One region of the Elizabethkingia bruuniana genome, then DNA from elsewhere that is predicted to be linked to it. Evidence: riboswitches for the same ligand, from Rfam matches in the RefSeq annotation. Region 1 holds a riboswitch; each other region holds the start of a gene.
The links. Region 1 has a riboswitch for cobalamin ahead of prpB (methylisocitrate lyase). Riboswitches for the same ligand answer to the same signal wherever they lie in the genome.
Positions count from the first base shown of each region.

Region 2: linked by a shared signal. The riboswitch ahead of AYC65_RS12595 (TonB-dependent receptor) and the one ahead of prpB (methylisocitrate lyase) in region 1 are both predicted to bind cobalamin.
Region 3: linked by a shared signal. The riboswitch ahead of metE (5-methyltetrahydropteroyltriglutamate--homocysteine S-methyltransferase) and the one ahead of prpB (methylisocitrate lyase) in region 1 are both predicted to bind cobalamin.
Region 4: linked by a shared signal. The riboswitch ahead of AYC65_RS07390 (TonB-dependent receptor plug domain-containing protein) and the one ahead of prpB (methylisocitrate lyase) in region 1 are both predicted to bind cobalamin.

Region 1 is NZ_CP014337.1:446,506-451,428, forward strand. It holds gene AYC65_RS02090 (M28 family metallopeptidase) at 1-226, shown strand, start outside; gene AYC65_RS02095 (hypothetical protein) at 454-705, shown strand; cobalamin riboswitch at 1,636-1,831, shown strand; gene prpB (methylisocitrate lyase) at 2,153-3,058, shown strand; gene prpC (bifunctional 2-methylcitrate synthase/citrate synthase) at 3,048-4,199, shown strand; gene AYC65_RS02110 (bifunctional 2-methylcitrate dehydratase/aconitate hydratase) at 4,249-4,923, shown strand, end outside.
Region 2 is NZ_CP014337.1:2,714,128-2,719,050, forward strand. It holds gene AYC65_RS12580 (serine hydrolase domain-containing protein) at 1-262, shown strand, start outside; gene AYC65_RS12585 (CynX/NimT family MFS transporter) at 289-1,491, opposite strand; gene AYC65_RS12590 (helix-turn-helix domain-containing protein) at 1,566-2,351, shown strand; cobalamin riboswitch at 2,645-2,828, shown strand; gene AYC65_RS12595 (TonB-dependent receptor) at 2,945-4,923, shown strand, end outside.
Region 3 is NZ_CP014337.1:2,613,447-2,618,369, reverse strand. It holds gene pruA (L-glutamate gamma-semialdehyde dehydrogenase) at 1-870, shown strand, start outside; gene AYC65_RS12135 (Lrp/AsnC family transcriptional regulator) at 1,866-2,345, opposite strand; cobalamin riboswitch at 2,488-2,665, shown strand; gene metE (5-methyltetrahydropteroyltriglutamate--homocysteine S-methyltransferase) at 2,815-4,923, shown strand, end outside.
Region 4 is NZ_CP014337.1:1,582,900-1,587,822, reverse strand. It holds gene AYC65_RS07390 (TonB-dependent receptor plug domain-containing protein) at 3-1,913, opposite strand; cobalamin riboswitch at 2,016-2,189, opposite strand; gene cdd (cytidine deaminase) at 2,197-2,682, opposite strand; gene AYC65_RS07380 (SusC/RagA family TonB-linked outer membrane protein) at 3,014-4,923, shown strand, end outside.

The DNA of each region.
Region 1 (4,923 bases):
GAAAGATCCGGACAGAATCTATTATCGTTCAGACCACTATAACTTTGCAAAACACAATATTCCGATTGCCTTCTTCTTCGATGGTATTCACGAAGATTATCACAAGCCTACTGATACGCCGGATAAAATAGATTATCCGTTGTTGATGAAAAGAACTCAGTTAGTATTCGCTATAGCATGGGATCTGGCAAACAGACCAGACAGAATTGTTGTAGACAAAAAATAATGTTAATATAAAAACATCTGTTTTTATGAAGTTGCCGGAGAATTTATTTCTCCGGTTTTTTTATATAGATTTCCAAAGTTGGCAAAAAAGAAAAAATACGGATATATCTGATTTACAGCTCTGATATTATAAAAAAATTAAGAACGTTAATGTGGAAATGTTAGTAAGTAATAAGGTTTCATTTTATGTAAAATTCTTATTTTTAGGTAATTATAAAATATAGCCTTATGGAAATAGTGTTAGTAAATAATAACGTTTCCGGTATCGGAGATAATTTCAGTGATGCAAAGTTTTATTTCGAAAATATCCGAAAGGAACTTTATCAGAAACTATCCGATTACTATGGAAAAGTGAGTCTATGTTTGATGCCAAACTTCAAGTTTAGCGTCAATATTGAGAGATGTGACAATATTGAGGAGGTAAAGAAGATTATTCACGATATGCCGAAGAATCTTCAGGAATGGATTTTTAAAAAATAGAAATAGAATTGAATGACCAATTAAGGCTTCCGTAAGGAAGCTTTTTTAGTTTATATTCTGCTAAATCTGGTGGGAATATTTTGGATCAGAGTCAAAAATGGGAAACTGGACAGAAGGCTCAGCTAATACGAAGATGAAATCCTTTTGACTTTTTGATAAAAGTCTGTGATAAGTTTGACATAAAAATACTTTAGTTACTTGAGATTACAAATCTAAATTCATAAAGATGATCACTTAAGATGAATATTTTGCTTAATGTAAAGCCGTGTCATGCTGAGCCTGTCGAAGCATTTAAAAAATCTAAAGTGCCCTTAGCTGAACTATTGTGGATAAAAGCCTTTAGCTAAAGTGTTATAAATTAATCCGAAGTTTTGATTTTTCATATAAATGATTTTCAATTCTCCGATTAAGATAGCGTTCCTCCGGAACGCCCTGGTTATTCATAATTATAATCTATAGAGATAAAGTTCCTGACGGAGCTTCTCATTCATTATGATGAAACTCTATTTTCAGTATAAAATTTCATGATATGAGAAATCAGAAAGATTGAAAAGATACTCCGGAGGAGTCTAATCTGTGTAAAAAAAACAAATGTATGAGAAAGCAGGTATTCCGGAGGAATACTATCTGTGAACAGGGATATTATTTCTATCCCCGGATTTATATTTTATCCTTTAAAACCCGAATATTGGATTTCTGTGTCGATTTTAGGTGAATATACTGACTAAAAATCAGGCAGAAAATGATATTGTATCAGGGTAAAATAAATTATTTACTGCATAGATATAAAATATCAATAATGCCCTTACAGACGGTGATTCAGCTTTTAGCTTACTTTAAAATATCAATAATTTCCGGCTCCGGTCTGAAATATTTACAAATGATAGACAAAATTTTCTATATTTAGAACAGGAACAAATTCTTTTGTTTCTAATATCAACCGAAATTGGTTACACTTAGACGTGTATTAAAAGGGAATCGTGTGAAAATCACGAACTGTCGCGCAACTGTAAGTAACAATACATAAGGTTATTATCAACAATAAGTTCACTGTTCATTCAACAGAATGGGAAGAACGATGATAACTGTTACAAGTCAGGAGACCTGCCTCTTTTCGAATTGACGATGCTTTCGCGGTCTGAAGCTTATAGTCAGGTATGATACGTATTTTGTTTTTTGATAATAATAAAAAAGAAGCCTATTCTGGTATTACCCAACGTTATTATCATTTCACAGGAATGATATACACAGAGTCATCTTATCTTCTGTAGTATATCCCGTATTCTGATCCTCTTAGTATTCCTCCGTAAAAGTTTTAGAAAGCTTACAAAGAATGTGATTCTGGTTTTTAACCGGACTTTACTGACTTTGAAATTCTGATGCCCCAAAAGATAAAAAGCAAAAGGCTTGACAGATAGAAAAACATGAAATTAACAATAGTATTGAAATGAGTAAAAATGCGAGTTTAGGATCTCCCGGTTTACGGTTCCGGGAAGCTATGCAAAAAGAAAACCCTCTTCAGATCGTAGGAGCCATTAATGCTAACCATGCATTATTGGCCCAACAGGCGGGATTTAATGCAATATATCTTTCAGGAGGTGGTGTTGCAGCAGGCTCACTAGGGGTTCCGGATCTGGGTATTACGACATTGGATGACGTACTTACAGACATTCAGCGTATTACAAATGTATGCGATCTGCCTTTATTAGTAGATGTTGATACCGGTTTCGGCCCTTCCGCCTTTAATATTGCCCGTACAGTGAGTTCACTGATTAAAGCCGGGGCAGCTGCTTTACACATTGAAGACCAGGTTGGTGCGAAACGTTGTGGCCACCGTCCAGGAAAAGAACTGGTAAGTAAAGAGGAAATGTCGGACAGGCTGAAAGCAGCAACAGATGCCCGCACAGACGACAATTTTGTGATCGGTGCCCGTACAGATGCTTTCGCTAATGAAGGACTGGAAAAAACATTGGAACGCGCGGTAGCTTATAAAGAGGCGGGAGCCGACTTTATTTTTGCAGAAGCTGTTCCGGATCTTAGTGTTTATCAAAAATTCGTAGATGCTACAGGTATTCCTGTTTTGGCAAATATTACCGAATTCGGGATGATTAAAATGTATACTGTGGACGAGCTGAAAGCAGCTGGAGTGGGACTGGTATTATATCCATTGTCTGCCTTCCGTGCTGCGAACAAAGCGGCCCTCAATGTATATGAACATATCCGCAAAGATGGTACTCAAGCCAATGTACTGGATACAATGCAGACGAGAGAAGAACTGTACGCAAGTATTGGCTACTACGATTATGAACAAAAATTAGATAACCTGTTTAAAACAAACCAAGATGTCAAGTAACGAAGGAACCTTTAAACCTAAAAAAAGTGTGGCTCTTTCGGGAGTAACGGCAGGAAATACAGCGCTTTGCAGCGTTGGTAAAAGTGGAAATGATTTACACTACAGAGGCTATAATATTCTTGATCTGGCCGTGAAAGCCCAGTTTGAGGAAGTTGCCTACCTGCTTATATATGGCCAGCTGCCTACAGAGGCACAATTGAAAAATTATAAATCCAAACTAAAGTCACTGAGGGGACTGCCTAACTCTGTGAGAAATATTCTGAAAAGTATTCCGGCAGCTGCACACCCAATGGATGTTATGAGATCTATGGTGTCAGCTATTGGAAGTATACAGCCGGAGAAAGACGACCATAATGTAGCAGGAGCAAGAGATATAGCAGATAAATTATTAGCGTCCTTTAGTTCAGGATTGCTGTATTGGTATCATTACAGTCACAACGGGAAAGAAATAGAAGTGAATACTGATGATGATACAATTGGTGGTCATTTTCTGCATTTATTACATGGTAAGGAACCTTCTGAATCCTGGGTGAAAGCTATGCAGATTTCACTTAACCTGTATGCCGAACACGAATTCAATGCTTCTACTTTCACAAGCCGGGTTATTGCCGGAACAGGATCGGATTTTTATTCAGCAATTACAGGTGCAATTGGCGCATTAAGAGGCCCAAAACACGGCGGTGCCAATGAAGTTGCTTTTGAAATACAAAGCCGCTATAATTCTCCGGACGAAGCCGAAGCGGATATCCGCCAACGAATCGCCAATAAAGAAGTGATTATAGGTTTTGGACATCCGGTTTATACAATATCAGATCCAAGAAATGTAGTTATTAAAGAAGTTGCCAGAGAGCTATCTGAAGAATCAGGTGATATGCTGCTATTTAATATTGCAGAAAGACTAGAAACAGTAATGTGGGAAGAAAAGAAAATGTTCCCTAATCTGGATTGGTTCTCAGCAGTGTCTTATCATCAGATGGGCGTGCCAACACTTATGTTTACACCATTATTTGTTATTTCCAGAGTAACTGGCTGGAGTGCACATATCATCGAACAAAGACAGGATGGAAAAATCATCAGACCAAGTGCCAATTACATTGGGCCGGAGAATAAAGAATTTGTCCCTATTACAGACAGAAAATAGATTCCAAAATAACACCTAAATAATAAATAACATTCAACTTTAAATTACAATGAGCAATCATATATCTAACGAAAGACCGCAACCAGATCATGTTTTAACAGCTATTGCGGATTATGTACTGAATTACGAAATAAAGAATGATCTAGCCTGGAAAACTGCACACTATTGTCTATTGGATACAATAGGATGTGGTCTGGAGGCATTAACATATCCGGCATGTACCAAATTGCTGGGACCAATTGTAAAAGGAACCATTGTACCCAATGGTGCTAAAGTACCGGGAACACAATTTCAGCTGGATCCGGTTCAGGCAGCTTTTAATATAGGCGCTATTATTCGCTGGCTGGATTTCAACGATACCTGGCTGGCCGCTGAATGGGGACATCCTTCAGATAATCTGGGCGGAATTTTGGCAACAGCTGACTGGCTGTCCAGAACGAGTATAGCAGAAGGTAAAAAGCCTTTGAAAATGAAACAGGTATTGGAAGCTATGATTATGGCACATGAGATTCAGGGTGTAATAGCTCTGGAGAATTCATTTAATAAAGTCGGACTGGATCATGTGTTGTTAGTAAAATTGGCGTCTACGGCTGTTGTCGGAAAGCTGATTGGCCTTACCAGAGACGAACTGATTAATGCTGTTTCACTTGCATTTGTAGATGGACAATCCCTAAGAACATATCGCCATGCGCCTAATACTGGTAGTCGCAAATCCTGGGCGGCC
Region 2 (4,923 bases), 2.2 Mb from region 1:
ATACAGCAGCGAAAAACTGGGAGATAAAACCGCTGAATTCTCAAAAGTAGGCTGGGCCTTGGAAAACGACGGAAATATATATTATGGAGGACATAGCGGTGGTCCGGGACTTGGAGATGTTTTAAGATTCCCGAAAGAGAAAATAACCATAATTACCTTATCAAATGACGGAGAATTATATCCTCAGTTCTCACGGGCTATTGCATCGTGGTATATAAAGGGCTTATCCCAAAAATTAGAAATAAAAAAATTCGACAGATAAATACGGTTATTATTTAGTTGAGATATTTAATCTTCTACATATCTCCTGCCTGCTGCTCTGAATCCGAAAAAGAACATCAGAAGAACTGCAGCTGCCAAAAAATAAAAAGAACTCTGCCAACCAGAACCCCAATCATGTAACTTACCAAATACCGGAGGTCCGAAGGCTGCTATAAGATAACCAACAGATTGTGCCATTCCGGATATTTTAATGGCATTGGCACTGGACTTTGTACGCAGTGAGAAAAACAGAATCGAAAGACTGAACGATAATCCGTTTGACAGTCCCAATAATACAGCTGTAAAATAGACCCAGTCAGACTTAAGCCATGCAAACATAAGTACACTTGCCAGCATAGGTACACAGACAAAAAATATCATAATTTTCTGATCTTTCATCTTATTAGCTATAATAGGCCCCACAAATGTAATAGGAAGCATCGCAATCTGAATGGCAAACAATACCCAACCCGGTGCATTACCTGTCATTCCGTAGTCACCTAAAACAGCAGGCAGCCAGGATACAAGGCTATAATATACCAAAGACTGCAATCCCATAAATATACTAATATTCCATGCCTGAGCCGATTTAAACATATTAAAATCCGATTTGGTCATATCTGTTTTCTGTTGCTGTGCTGTACTTTTATTGAAAATGAGCTCTAGTACAACAACCAATAAAGCTAGTAATGCAATAACAAGCCATATCCCCAGAGAACCCTGCCAGCCATATCCTGTCCATTTCCCGATACTGATACTGTAGCCGGACGCCAGAGCAGCAGTAAGATTCATTGCTACAGCAAATATTCCGGTCATAAGGCCAATCTGTTTTGGAAAATTATTTTTGATATACCCGGGTGTTATTACATTACCAATGGCAATCCCAAGACCAATAAAAACAGAGCCTGCAAATAGAGTCCATACAGAGCCAAACACCCTTAGAAACAGGCCAAAACTAAGTATAATAAGTGCATAAAGTAAAAATCTGTTAATGCTGAGTTTATGTGAAAAACGACTAACCAATACCGAACAACTGGCGAACATAAATAAAGGGATAGAAGTCAGCAGACTGCTCTGAAAATGGTCCAGATGCAGGGTGCTCCCTATCTGATCCAATACCGGACCAACAGCCGTTATAGGAGATCTGAGGTTACTGGATACCAGTATAACAACTAAAACATTAATCAGTAATAAAAAAACTGAGGCTTCTTTTCTTGTTTCGTATTTCATCGTCATAAAGATTAGGGTACAAAAGTAATTACGTAATTTTATTTAAATTTGCCATAATATTAATATAAAACGACATGAGCTGCAGCCAGAATCCTATCAATATAGATGATATAGAAAAACCCTATTTTGTTTGGTTTGAAGACAACTGGATACATGATGATGAATTGCACTCGCATCATAAAGGTCAGTTGGTATATGTGGAAAGCGGCTTCCAATATCTGACAGTTGAAGGAAAGATTTACCTTTTACCACAAAACCATGCTGCATGGATACCATCAGGGCATATTCACAAAACCAACTCACATTCGGAAAAGATAAAATTGATGATTATGTTTTTCGATGTGGAAAAAGATATTCCTTTTTACAATGAAGTAAGTGTTTTTCTAGTACCTCCGGTTTTAAAAGAGATGATTAAATATGCTGAAAAGTGGTCAAAAAAGATACAGGAGGATCCACACGAAACTTTATTCCTAAAGGCTTTGAGCAATGAACTCCCACAATTTGTTGCGCGATCACTGCAACTGCACATCAGCCCGCCGGAAGATAAAAGACTGTGTAAAGCCATTGATTATCTTCACGAACATTATACAGAAGATTTGAGTATGGAAGATCTTAGCGAAATTGCTGCTCTGTCCTTGCGTACACTGGAACGGATTTTCAAAAAAGAAACAGGATTAACGCTAAGTAAATACCAACAAATGCTCCGCATTATTAAAAGTCTGGAATTATTGAGTGACCAGCAATGGACCATTTCTGAAATAGCTTTTAAAACAGGTTATAAAAGCCTGCAGGCATATACCAATAGTTTCTTTTCTGTTATGCAATACCGTCCCAGTGAGTTTCTGAAAAAACTAGTTTAGATTTTGGATAGCTTTTTAAAGAGCAAAGCATTACTCCAGATTTTATATTTCGTAGTGAGTTAGTTAACAATTGCTCATAGTTTATAAATTCTCATATTAAATTACTCACTATGTAGTGATAAAATATTATATTTGTATTGTAAATAGTCTTCCCCCGACTATTTTACAATTATTGGACTAATAAGTTATACAGGTGAGAAAGCCGGCTACCTTTATGTATGATGAAGAAGTGGTCGGCATTCTCTTTTTATTCCTTTATATCTCAATCATTTACATTACATTATAAATACCTATATTTGCCACCAGTTTTTGGTGCACCTTAAAAAGTGCTTAAAAGGGAATCAGGTGTAAATCCTGAACAGACCCGCTGCTGTAAACTTCATAAAAAATCTTGGCAATACGTCACTGTTACTATCGGTAATGGGAAGGCGCTAAAGAGAAGTAAGTCAGAAGACCTGCCAGAAGTATATGTTTGATGCTTTCGTGGAATAAAGCTATATCGACCTGAATAAACTCTCCCGGACTTTTCTCTGGGTTAGTCATGTACTGATATTTGCAGCAAAGGCATAAACATTTTAATAAATGTAAAGCCAATGCTAAAAAGACTATTCTCTTTCTGTTTAATTCCCTTGCTTCTGCTTTTTGCAACCGGGTTTTCTTTTGCACAGAAAAAAGATACAACACGAATAAGAGAAGTTGAGGCTGTAGACATTTTCAAAAAAAATACACGTACTGTTCTCCCGCCTCAGAAGTTAACATCTGATATTATTGAAAAGCTAAATAATAATTCAGTTGCCGATGCGCTTCGATATTTTTCCGGTGTTCAGATTAAAGATTATGGTGGTGTCGGCGGACTAAAGACAGTTGATATCCGAAGTCTCGGAGCACAGCAAGTTGGTGTTTTCTATGATGGAATTCCCATCGGAAATGCACAAAACGGAATTGTAGATCTTGGCAAGTTTTCTCTGGATGATCTGGAAGAAATAACATTATACAATGGTCAGAAAAGTGACATTTTCCAACCTGCAAAAGATTTCGGAAGCTCGGGGACCATTTATCTTCAGCCTAAAAAACCCGTATTCAGAGAAAGCAGGACAACCAATCTTACAGTCCGCACGAAAAGTGGTTCTATACAAACTTTCAATCCTTCTTTCAGATTAGAGCAAAAGCTTTCTAATTCTGTTTCTGCATCCTTTAGCGGAGAATATCTGGATACTGACGGAATTTATAAGTTCAGATATTACCGGAAATATCTAAATGGTCAGATTGCCTATGATACCATTGCAAAGCGACATGATGCAGATGTAAAGGCAAAGCGATTTGAAACCAGCATTAACGGAGATCTGAAAAACGGAAAATGGGATCTGAGAGCCTATGCCTATTTATCTAACCGTGGGTTACCGGGCGCTATAGTGAACGGACGATTCGGCGACGAAGGCCAAAGACTAAAAGATGCCAATTATTTTGTTCAGGGAAGCTGGATGCAGAAAATCTTTCCAAAAGTACAAACACAGCTGAAAGCTAAATTTGCATACGATTACAATCGTTATATAGATACCCTTGCACCTCAGCGTCCAAAAATCGACAATCAGTATATACAACGGGAATTCTACATCTCCTCCTCTACCCTTTACCAAATTAACAATAACTGGGATGCAGCTATTTCCGCAGACTTTCAGTACAATAATATGGCAGCAAATCTTTACAATTTCAGTTATCCCAAACGTTATACCACCCTTCTTGCTTTAGCTATGAATTATCGTTGGGGAAGACTGAAAGCACAGGGAAGTTTACTCGGAACCTTTGTCCAGAATAAAGTTTTACAAAATGCTGCACCGGGAGATGAAAATAAATGGACGCCTGCCCTTTTTATCAATTACCAGCCCTTCAGTCAACATGAATTTTATTTAAAGGCTTTCTATAAGCAGGTTTTCAGGCTTCCTACTTTCAATGAAATGTATTACAAAACATTAGGGATGTCACTCCTGAAACCCGAATTTACACACCAGTATGATTTTGGTTTTACCTACCGGAAAAATTTCTCACGGGGAATCGTAAAAAATATCAGTCTTAATGTTGACGGTTACTACAATAATGTCACCAATAAGATTACTTCAACCTTTAATGGTAATATGTTTATCTGGATGAATCTGAGTCTGGGCAAAGTAGAAATTATAGGAACAGATGTCAATCTTCAAAGTGAATTGGAATTAGGTCAATGGCGCATACGCCCGCTCCTTACTTATACCTACCAAAGAGCAAGAGATTTTACAGATCCTAAAAAAAGTTACTACGGCCATCAGATTCCTTATACTCCATGGAACAGTGGCAGCTTTGCTCTGATGACAGAATACAAATCATGGGGCTTGAACTACAGTTTTGTATATGTAGGCGAGCGCTATGATTCCAGCCAGAATAACATTCAGTACAATTATTTGCTTCCGTGGTATACTCATGATCTGTCTGTGCAAAAAACTTTTAAACTGAATAAACATCAGTTGAAAGCATCTTTCGAAGTCAATAATCTTTTCAATCAATACTATGATGTTGTACTTAACTATCCTATGCCCGG
Region 3 (4,923 bases), 2.2 Mb from region 1:
TTGGCTCACCCTGATTTTGCAGGTCTTCACTTCACAGGTTCTACAAAAGTATTCCAGGGAATGTGGAAAATGATTGGTGACAATATCCATAACTATAAATCTTACCCAAGAATCGTTGGTGAAACTGGTGGTAAAGACTTTGTAATGGCTCACCCGTCTGCTGATGTTGAAGCTTTGGCTACAGCGTTAGTACGTGGTGCTTACGAATATCAAGGACAGAAATGTTCTGCAGCTTCCAGAGCTTACATTCCTAAATCTATCTGGAAAGATGTGAAGAAGGTAATGGAAAAACAAATGAAGACTATCAAAGTAGGAACTACTGAAGATCCGTCTAACTTTGTAAATGCAGTAATCGACAGAAACTCTTTCGATAAGTGTAAAGGTTACATCGACAGAGCTGAGAAAGCTAAAGATGCTGAGGTAGTTATCGGTGGTAAGTGCGATGATAAGAAAGGTTACTTTGTACACCCAACTGTTATCGAAACAACAAACCCACACTACGAAAGTATCGAGCAAGAGATCTTCGGACCAATCTTAACAGTTTATGTATATGAAGACAAGAAATGGGCTGAAACACTTCAGTTAGTAGACAGTACTTCTCCATATGCATTAACAGGTTCTATCTTCTCTCAAGATCGTTATGCAATCAACGAAGCTTACAAAGCATTAGAAAATGCTTCCGGTAACTTCTATATCAACGATAAGCCAACAGGAGCAGTAGTAGGTCAGCAGCCTTTCGGTGGTAGCCGTGCTTCTGGTACTAACGATAAAGCAGGATCTAAAATGAACCTTCTTCGTTGGGTATCTGCAAGAAGTATTAAGGAGACTTTTGTTCCGGCAAAAGACTACAAATACCCTTATTTAGGTTAATATTCAACCAAATATATTATAAGAGCCCTGGATTTCCGGGGCTTTTTTGTTTTAATAAAAAGGTTATAAAGGTTATGGATGTTATGAAGTTATAACTGTTAGTTGCAAAAGCGTAAATGTGTTTAATCTGTTTGGGAATTATATTTAACACTAAGGCACAAATAACTTTTACTTTTTGAATGTTGGCTAAGGCACGAATTGCTTCGCAATATCTGATTCTTTATAGCCTTGGCAAGGATTTAAACCTTGCCAAGGCTGATAATTATCTTAATGCCTAAATGATGAAAATAATTTTACCTTCAGGTGAAATCTTTGCGTCCTAAAAGCAGTGATATACCAACAATACTTTTGCTCCCTTGTAGTTAAACAACTTCTCGATACACGTCACTTTGCTCCGCACTCGAAGTGATGGGATTACCTATTTTGAAAGTACATGTCGTCAGTTCGAGTGAAATTATTAGTAGTGAAGCAGAGAATGATTTTGTATCGAGATCTCTTTTTAAACTTTAAGGAATTAAGATAGTTTAGAATTAATCGCAAATTCGCCAAGGAATTTATTTTTAACACTAAGGCGCAAAACAGGTTTATGCATGTTATATTTTTAAGACACGAATTGCTTCACAATATTTTATTCTTTATGGCCTTGTCAAGGTTTTAAACCTTGACAAGGCTACTGATTATCTTAATATCTAAATGGTGAAAATAATTTTACCTCTAGATAAAACCTTGATATCCTAAAATCAGTGGTATGTTAATAATACTTTTGTGCCTTTGTGTTTATAAACTTTTCTAAACGCGAGGTTTTATTTCCTGTTATACTGTTTTAAAGGAGTGCAAAGTTGCTAACACCTAGCAATGACTGTTGAGAACTTAATTTTCTTAATTTCTAAATGGTAGAAATAGTTTTACCTTCACGTGAAGTCTTTGTGCCCTGAAAACTGTGATATACAAACATTACTTTTGTGCCTTTGTGGTTAAATAAACCAGGTTACAACTTATAATGCTCTACCTTCAAAAGGCTGTACGCCGTACGTATTCTTTACTTCAGCCATTACAAAAGTACTATGTGTATTTCCGATACTGGTAAGTGACCCCAGTTTGTTGAAAACAAAATCCTGATAATGCTTCATATCCCGTGCATGAACTTTTAGCAGAAAATCATAATCACCGGAGACATTATAACATTCCACCACTTCATCAATATTGTGAATATCATCGACAAAAGTATGGCCGATATTACGGTCATGCTGCTTTAACCGGATATTGCAAAAAACAATCAGTCCTTGATTCAGTTTCTCTGCGTCCAAAATGGCAATATACTTCTTGATATATCCTTCTTTCTCCATTCGTCTGATTCTTTCAAAAACCGGAGAAGGAGACAGGTTTACCTGTGCTGCCAATTCTTTTACGGTAAGTTTCGAGTCATTATGAAGGATTTTCAGCAGGCGTAAATCGGTATCATCCAGTTGAAGCATAGAATAATTTTTGGTTAAAGGTACAATATTTTACCATTGAAAGAATAATATTCTGGATAAATACTATTTGTAATTTATTATGCTGAATTTAACCTGTTATTATGGAATATAAATTGGCTAAACTAACTTTGTGAAAAATAAAAATAGATCTGTAGAAACTGGTTTTACTTAATAGTAAATGAAAAGGGAATCATGTGAAAATCATGAGCTGTCGCGCAACTGTGAATACCTTACAAAGTTTTATCCACGATCCACTGTGTATGCGGGAAGGAGGATAAAATGGTATAAGTCAGGAGACCTGCCAATTTCTGAACAGGCAACTACTCTCGCGATTTGGAGTTGTGGTCTTACAGTACTTTAGTTTGTGGATTATCCGCAGACAATGGACTTATACTACTGCTTACGGCCTATAGGCGTGTGAGAGTTGTCTGGCTGTAAATACAGGAGATAACTAATAAAATATAATAAAATGCAAACACACAACCTGGGTTACCCGCGTATCGGGAAAAAGCGAGAGCTGAAAAAAGCCTGTGAACAGTATTGGTCCGGAAAGATTATTCAGAAAGAATTACTGGATGTAAGCCGCAGAATTATCAATGAAAATCTGAAATTACAACAGGAAGCAGGTATAGACTTTATTCCGGTTAACGATTTTTCGTTTTACGATCATGTATTGGATATGACGCTTACCTTGGGAGCTATTCCGCAGCGTTACCACGATGTAATCCTGAATAAAGCAAACAACGAGCTGGATCTTTATTTTGCAATGGCACGTGGTTACCAGAAAGATGGCTTGGATATCACAGCTATGGAGATGACAAAATGGTTTGATACCAACTATCATTATATTGTGCCGGAGTTCAGTAAAGGACAGAGTTTTAAATTATTATCCAACAAGATTATCAATGAGTTTATAGGTGCCAGGCAGATAGGAATAAATGCTAAGCCTGTAATATTAGGACCGGTTTCTTATTTATTATTAGGGAAAGAAAAAGAAGAAGGTTTTGAAAAATTGGACCTCATTGATAATCTGTTGTCGGTATACCTGGAAATCCTGAAATCTTTACAATCTCATGGAGCAGAATATATACAAATCGATGAACCTTTCTTAGCGCTGGATCTTACAGATAAAGCAAAAGAAGCCTATACTGCTGTATATGCTAAAATTCAGAAAGAACTTCCGAACCTAAAAATTATCCTGACTACTTATTTTGAAGGCTTGGAAGACAATCTGCCTTTAGCATTATCCTTACCTGTAGATACATTGCATGTGGATTTGATAAGAAAGCCTGAGCAGTTAGAAAATATACTGGCGGCTATACCTGAGAATCTGAAACTTTCTCTGGGGGTTGTGGACGGAAGAAATATCTGGAAGAATGATTTTGAAAGTTCACTTCAACTAATCAGAAAGGCAAAAGAGCAACTAGGGGAGAAACGTATACTGATTGCACCGTCCAGTTCGTTGTTACACGTGCCATATGATTTGGATCTGGAAACAAAAGAAGAAAGCTTACCAGCGGAAATAAAACAATGGATGGCTTATGCCAAGCAGAAGATAAAAGAAGTAGCACTACTAAGAGATCTGTCTTCAGAAAATCCTTCTGCTGAAAGTCTAGTTGCTTTCGGGGAGAATAAAAAAGCTATAGAAAATAAAAGAATTTCGACGCTGATTCATGATGCGAAAGTGCAACAGCAAATGGATGCACTGGATGCTGTACCGGTATCCCGTCAGTCTGCGTTTACGCAACGTAAAGTACAACAGCAGGAAATATTAAAACTGCCTTTATTCCCTACTACAACTATTGGTTCTTTTCCACAGACAAAAGAAGTGAGAAGCTGGAGATCACAGTTTAAGAAGGGAGAAATATCTGCAGAACGTTATACTGATTTGCTGAAAGAAGAAACGAAAAATACCATCCAACGTCAGGAGAAAATCGGTATCGATGTATTGGTACATGGAGAATTCGAAAGAAATGACATGGTGGAGTATTTCGGGGAGCAGCTGAAAGGTTTTGCTTTCACAGAAAACGGATGGGTACAAAGCTATGGAAGCCGTTGTGTAAAGCCGCCGGTAATTTATGGTGATGTTTCGCGTCCGGAGCCTTTAACGGTATTCTGGTCTCAGTATGCACAGTCTTTAACTTCCAAATGGGTAAAAGGAATGCTTACAGGTCCGGTAACTATATTGCAATGGAGCTTTGTTAGAAACGACCAATCACGTAAAGATACTGCGAATCAGATTGCATTGGCTATTCGTGATGAGGTTTTGGATCTGGAAAAAGCAGGAATCAGAATTATTCAGATCGACGAGCCTGCAATAAGAGAAGGATTGCCACTGAGAAAGAAAGATGCAGCAGTATATCTGAAATGGGCTGTTTTGGCATTCCGTATTTCGGCTTCTTCTGTAAAAGATGATACACAGATTCATACACACATGTGCTATTCTGAATTTAACGATATTATCAATCATATTGCAGACATGGATGCAGATGTAATTACGATAGAGTGCTCTCGCTCTCAGATGGAATTATTGGATGCATTTGCCGATTTTGAATATCCGAATGATATAGGACCTGGT
Region 4 (4,923 bases), 1.1 Mb from region 1:
TATTAGAATCTATAAGAGACTCCTAACGTATAATTTCTGTTCTTGGTTGTATAACCGATTACATCTACATAATCTTTATTGAAAATATTACCGATGTTAAGATAAGCATCAATATTACGTACGATCTTCTGATTGATATTCAGGTTGAACAAATTAAAATCTGCTACTTTAACATTTTTGGTACTAAATGAGACAGAATCATAGTATGCATCATTTCTCTTACCTACAAACTGGTGAGAAACTGTAATTCTTGTTGATGCAAAAGGCTTCACCTCTACATAAGAGTTAACCCTTTGTTTTGGCTGGCGTAGCATTGTTGCTTCTTTATCTTTTTCTACAAAGCTATAGTTCCCTCCAAATTTAACCATATCAATGATCTGATAGTCGAATCCAATTTCAAATCCTTTTACTTTATTCTCGTCTATATTCTGGAAGCTTCCCGTATAATCAGGATTAGATACATAAGCGAAAGCATCTTTTTCTTTTCTCTGGAATAGGCTTACATTAAAGTTTAAACTTCTGTCTTTTTTACCAAAACTTAAATCAATTTCATGAGACTGGTTTCTTTCTGGTTTTAGATCAGGGTTTGGTAAAGTCCAAGGAAGTGATCCGTAATTTTGATATAGGGTAGGTGCAATAAATGCTGTAGCGAAGGAATAACCAATCTTAAAATAAGTATCGCTGAATTCTTTTATGTAATAAGGATTTACACTATAAACCCAGTGATTTCCAAATTTAGAGTTATCAGTCATTCTGGCGCCTGCATCCAAGTTAAAACCTTTATAGTTTGCATTAAAGTTGGCATAGGCATCAAAACTATGAAGCTTCGTATCACCACTTTTCAGTACTTCCTCCATGTTTTCTTTACCAAATGGAAGAGATTTTGAACTCATCTTCTGGTCTTCATACTGTACTCCAACTGTAAAGTTGAAATAATCATTTACTTTATAATTATTATAAAGTTCTGCAATAAAGTTTTTACCATTGTAAGAGAACTGATCCTGATAAGAAGAGCCTTTCATACTTTGTCCTAATCTGTCTACATCTGTATAACGGGTATTGAATACAATCTTACCATTGTTATATCTGTAATTAGCATTACCTCCTACATAGAACTGTTTATCATTTCCACGGTTTTGGCCATCAGCAAAAGCTCCTGTATCGTATAAATAAAGATTGTGATTCCAGCCACTATTGATGTTAACATCAAAATTATTCCCTGAGTAACCTACACCAGCAGAAAGATTTTGCTTTTCCCAACCATCTTTATCAAAAGTACTATCGCCTTTAGCAGAAGATAATCCTTGAGATTTTTCATTGAAGGCATTAACCTGATAATTAAATTTATCAATCTTTCCTCTTAATGCTGCATCCTGTGCATATGTATCATAAGAACCTGCTCTTGCAGTAAGAGCTCCTTCAATAGCTTTTTGTGATGCTTTCTTTGTTTTTACATTGATTACCGATACAGTAGCATTAGATCCATATAATACAGAAGAAGCGCCATTCAGGACCTCAATACTTTCAACACTTTCCAGAGCCAGTAAACGAAGATCTGCTGCAGTATAATCATTCCCTGTAACATCTCTTAACGGAACACCATCTAATAATATAACTACATTAGCACTTTTCCCGCCTCTAATCTTCATTAGTTTAGGTTCAGTAGCATTGTTGAAATTACCTGTAATCTGGAAACCGGCAACCTGGTCCAATACATCACTGAGGTTTTGTCCTTTATACTTTTCCAGGTCTTTAGCTGAAATAAGGGTGACATTTTTGCCCGTTTTATAAAGTTTTTGCGGGGTTTTAGAAGCAATAGTTACTTCTTCAATCTGACCACTTTTTTCTTCCTGAGCGTATAATCCGGAACCAACAATAAGGAGTGCTCCGATTACAAATAGTTTTTTATTCATGAATAAAATTTAGCTAATACTGTATCCGGAGAAATAAGAATAAACAACCCTGAGTATCTAGGGCAGATTATAATTCAAGCTTTTCCTCCGAAAGTTGTTAATTAATAATTATAGTTTCAGGCAGGTCTCCTGGCTTTCACATTTCTGTGCCTTCCCGTAATTACAGTGGCTTTGTACAGAAATACTTCAGTGATCTACAGTTGCGGGGACAGCTCTGGTGTTGCACCAGATTCCCTTTTCATCGGACAATGCCGAACCTGAAATTTTTGCAAATATAAGAAAGTTATAGATAGTTTTTGTCGAAGGAAAAAGGAAGTAAATCTTTTACACTGTAGCATTTAACAGTTTTTCCCTGTGTAGACGCAAAATAAATTTCAATAGGGGAGCTTTGTTTACTCTCATATTCTAATATAGATTGTCTGCATGAACCACATGGTGGAATTGGAATATTATTATCAGCTGCCTCATTTTTTGGGCCGCCAACTACAAATATTTTTTTAATTTCAAGTCCGGGATGGTTTGCTGCCAGCCAGTATATAGCAGTTCTTTCCGCACATAATCCTGAAGGATAAGCTGCATTTTCCTGATTATTACCAACAATAATTTCGCCGTTTTCAAGAAGGATTGCACATCCTACAAAAAACTCCGAGTAGGGAGCATAAGCTGTTTTACGGATTTCAGAAGCTGTTTCGAATAGCTTCTTTTCGATATCGTCTAATTCCGATATGTTTTTATAAACTTCAAAGTGAATGTTTAAATCTTGTTTCATTCGTTACAAATAAAGGGAGGTAAAATTACTCATAAATATCGAAATACAAACTATTATAATAAAGCCTGCATTTTTAATCAGCACATAGAAAGGAAATCAGGCATTTGCAAATCCAGAAAAAAGATAATTATAGTATTATTATGATTCTTTCGTCTCCGAAAATTAGATCAATTGATACTGTTTTAATGAAATTTAATATATAGAGAGTAGGATATTTTATATTTTATAAACCTTTGTTTTTGCACTATTTTCCAAATATAAAGTTAATGAAATGCTAAACAGGTGTTAATATTAACTTAAAATACGAGGGATACTTTTGCAAAAAAACTGAATGAAACGAGTATTATTATCTGCTTCAGTTGTATTATTACCTTTTCTGCCTTACGCACAGGAAGTTAGTAAAAAAGATACACTGAAACAGAAAGAGAAGAACATTGATGGAGTTGTAATTACCGCCTTGGGAATTGGTAAAAAAGCAAAGAAAATTGGTTATTCCACTCAGGAAATCAATACCAAACAATTCGAAACTGTAACCACACCAAGCGTAGGAAATCTTTTTGCAGGACAGGTTGCCGGGCTTAATGTCTCCAACCCTCCGGGAATGCAGCAAAAACCAACTTTTACATTGCGCGGAAACTCTAACGTTATTATTGTAATAGATGGCGTTATTGTAGACGACAAAACATTCCAGGCACTGGATCCTTCTAACATCGAGAACATTAACGTACTAAAAGGAGCTACGGCATCTGCATTATACGGCTCCAGAGGTAGATATGGTGCCATTCTGGTAACCACCAAAAGCGCTAAGAAAAGTGGATTTACAGTTGAATTTGGTCAGAACACTATGTTTACAGCTGGTTTTACAAACCTTCCAAAAACACAAACAGAATACGGAAACGGTTCTCACGGTAAATATGAGTTCTGGGATGGTGCCGATGGGGGTATCAATGACGGAGATATGATCTGGGGACCAAAATTTGTTCCCGGAAGAAAGCTTGCTCAGTGGAACAGCCCAATACTGGATAAACAAACTGGCCAGGTAATTCCGTGGTATGGTAATGTAACCAATACTCCGTATAATGATAAATCAAGATACGAAAGAGTACCTACAGACTGGACTTACCATGATAACCTGAATACATTTTTGACGCCTTCGTTTATTAATAATACAAACTTCGCAGTTAATTATAAACATAATAAAGACACTTACAGACTTTCCGGAAACTTCATGAATTTTGATGACAGAATTCCTGAGTCTTATCTTAGAAAATACGGAGCTAACTTCTCCAGTAATACATACATCACAGATAAGTTAAGTTTTAATACAAAATTGGCTTATAACAGAACAACTACACCAAGTATGCCTAACTATAACTATGACCCGAGCGGGCATATGTATACTATACTTATCTGGATGGGCGGTGACGTAGATGGTAGAGACCTGAAAAATAACCTTTGGGTAAAAGGAAGAGAGGGTTATCAACAAGCAAACTGGAACTACGCATGGTATAATAACCCTTGGTTTGGTGCTAAAAACTTTAAAAACAGTGTTGCTACTGATGTCTATAGCGCCCAGACAGGATTGACCTATGAAGCATCTGATGAATTCACAGTGAAAGGTAAAATTTCCTATGTAGAAAATGATACTAAAAACGAATTAAAGAGTCCATATTCTTATTTTAATTATGATGCTCCAAGAAATGGCCGTTACAGAGTAACAAATTCTAAAACTATAAACCTGAACTACGATGTCCTTGCTACCTATAACAAGGCTATTACAGACAATATTAACTTAACAGTTAATGCCGGAGGATCAGGATTCTACTATAAGTATAAAGATGACATAACATCTGTAGACGGATTAAAAGTTCCCGGAATATATTCTTTCGATAACTCGATAAAGCCTTTAACCCGTGACTATAATATCAACGAGAAATTAATTTATAGTGCTTATGGTACTGTGGATTTAGAGTTCTATAAAACTTTATTTGTGAATGTTTCAGGAAGAAATGACTGGTCTTCTACATTACCAAAAAGCAACAGATCTTATTTCTATCCGTCTGCATCCTTCAGTTTGCTGCTGAATAATATAATCCCAATGCCAAAAGCATTCGATATTGTAAAACTTTATGGTTCTTGGGCACAGATTGCATATGATTTTGATCCTTATGCTATTCGTAATTATTACCTTAACAATGGTGGTAATACCTTTAATGGAAATCCTTACTACACTTATCCATC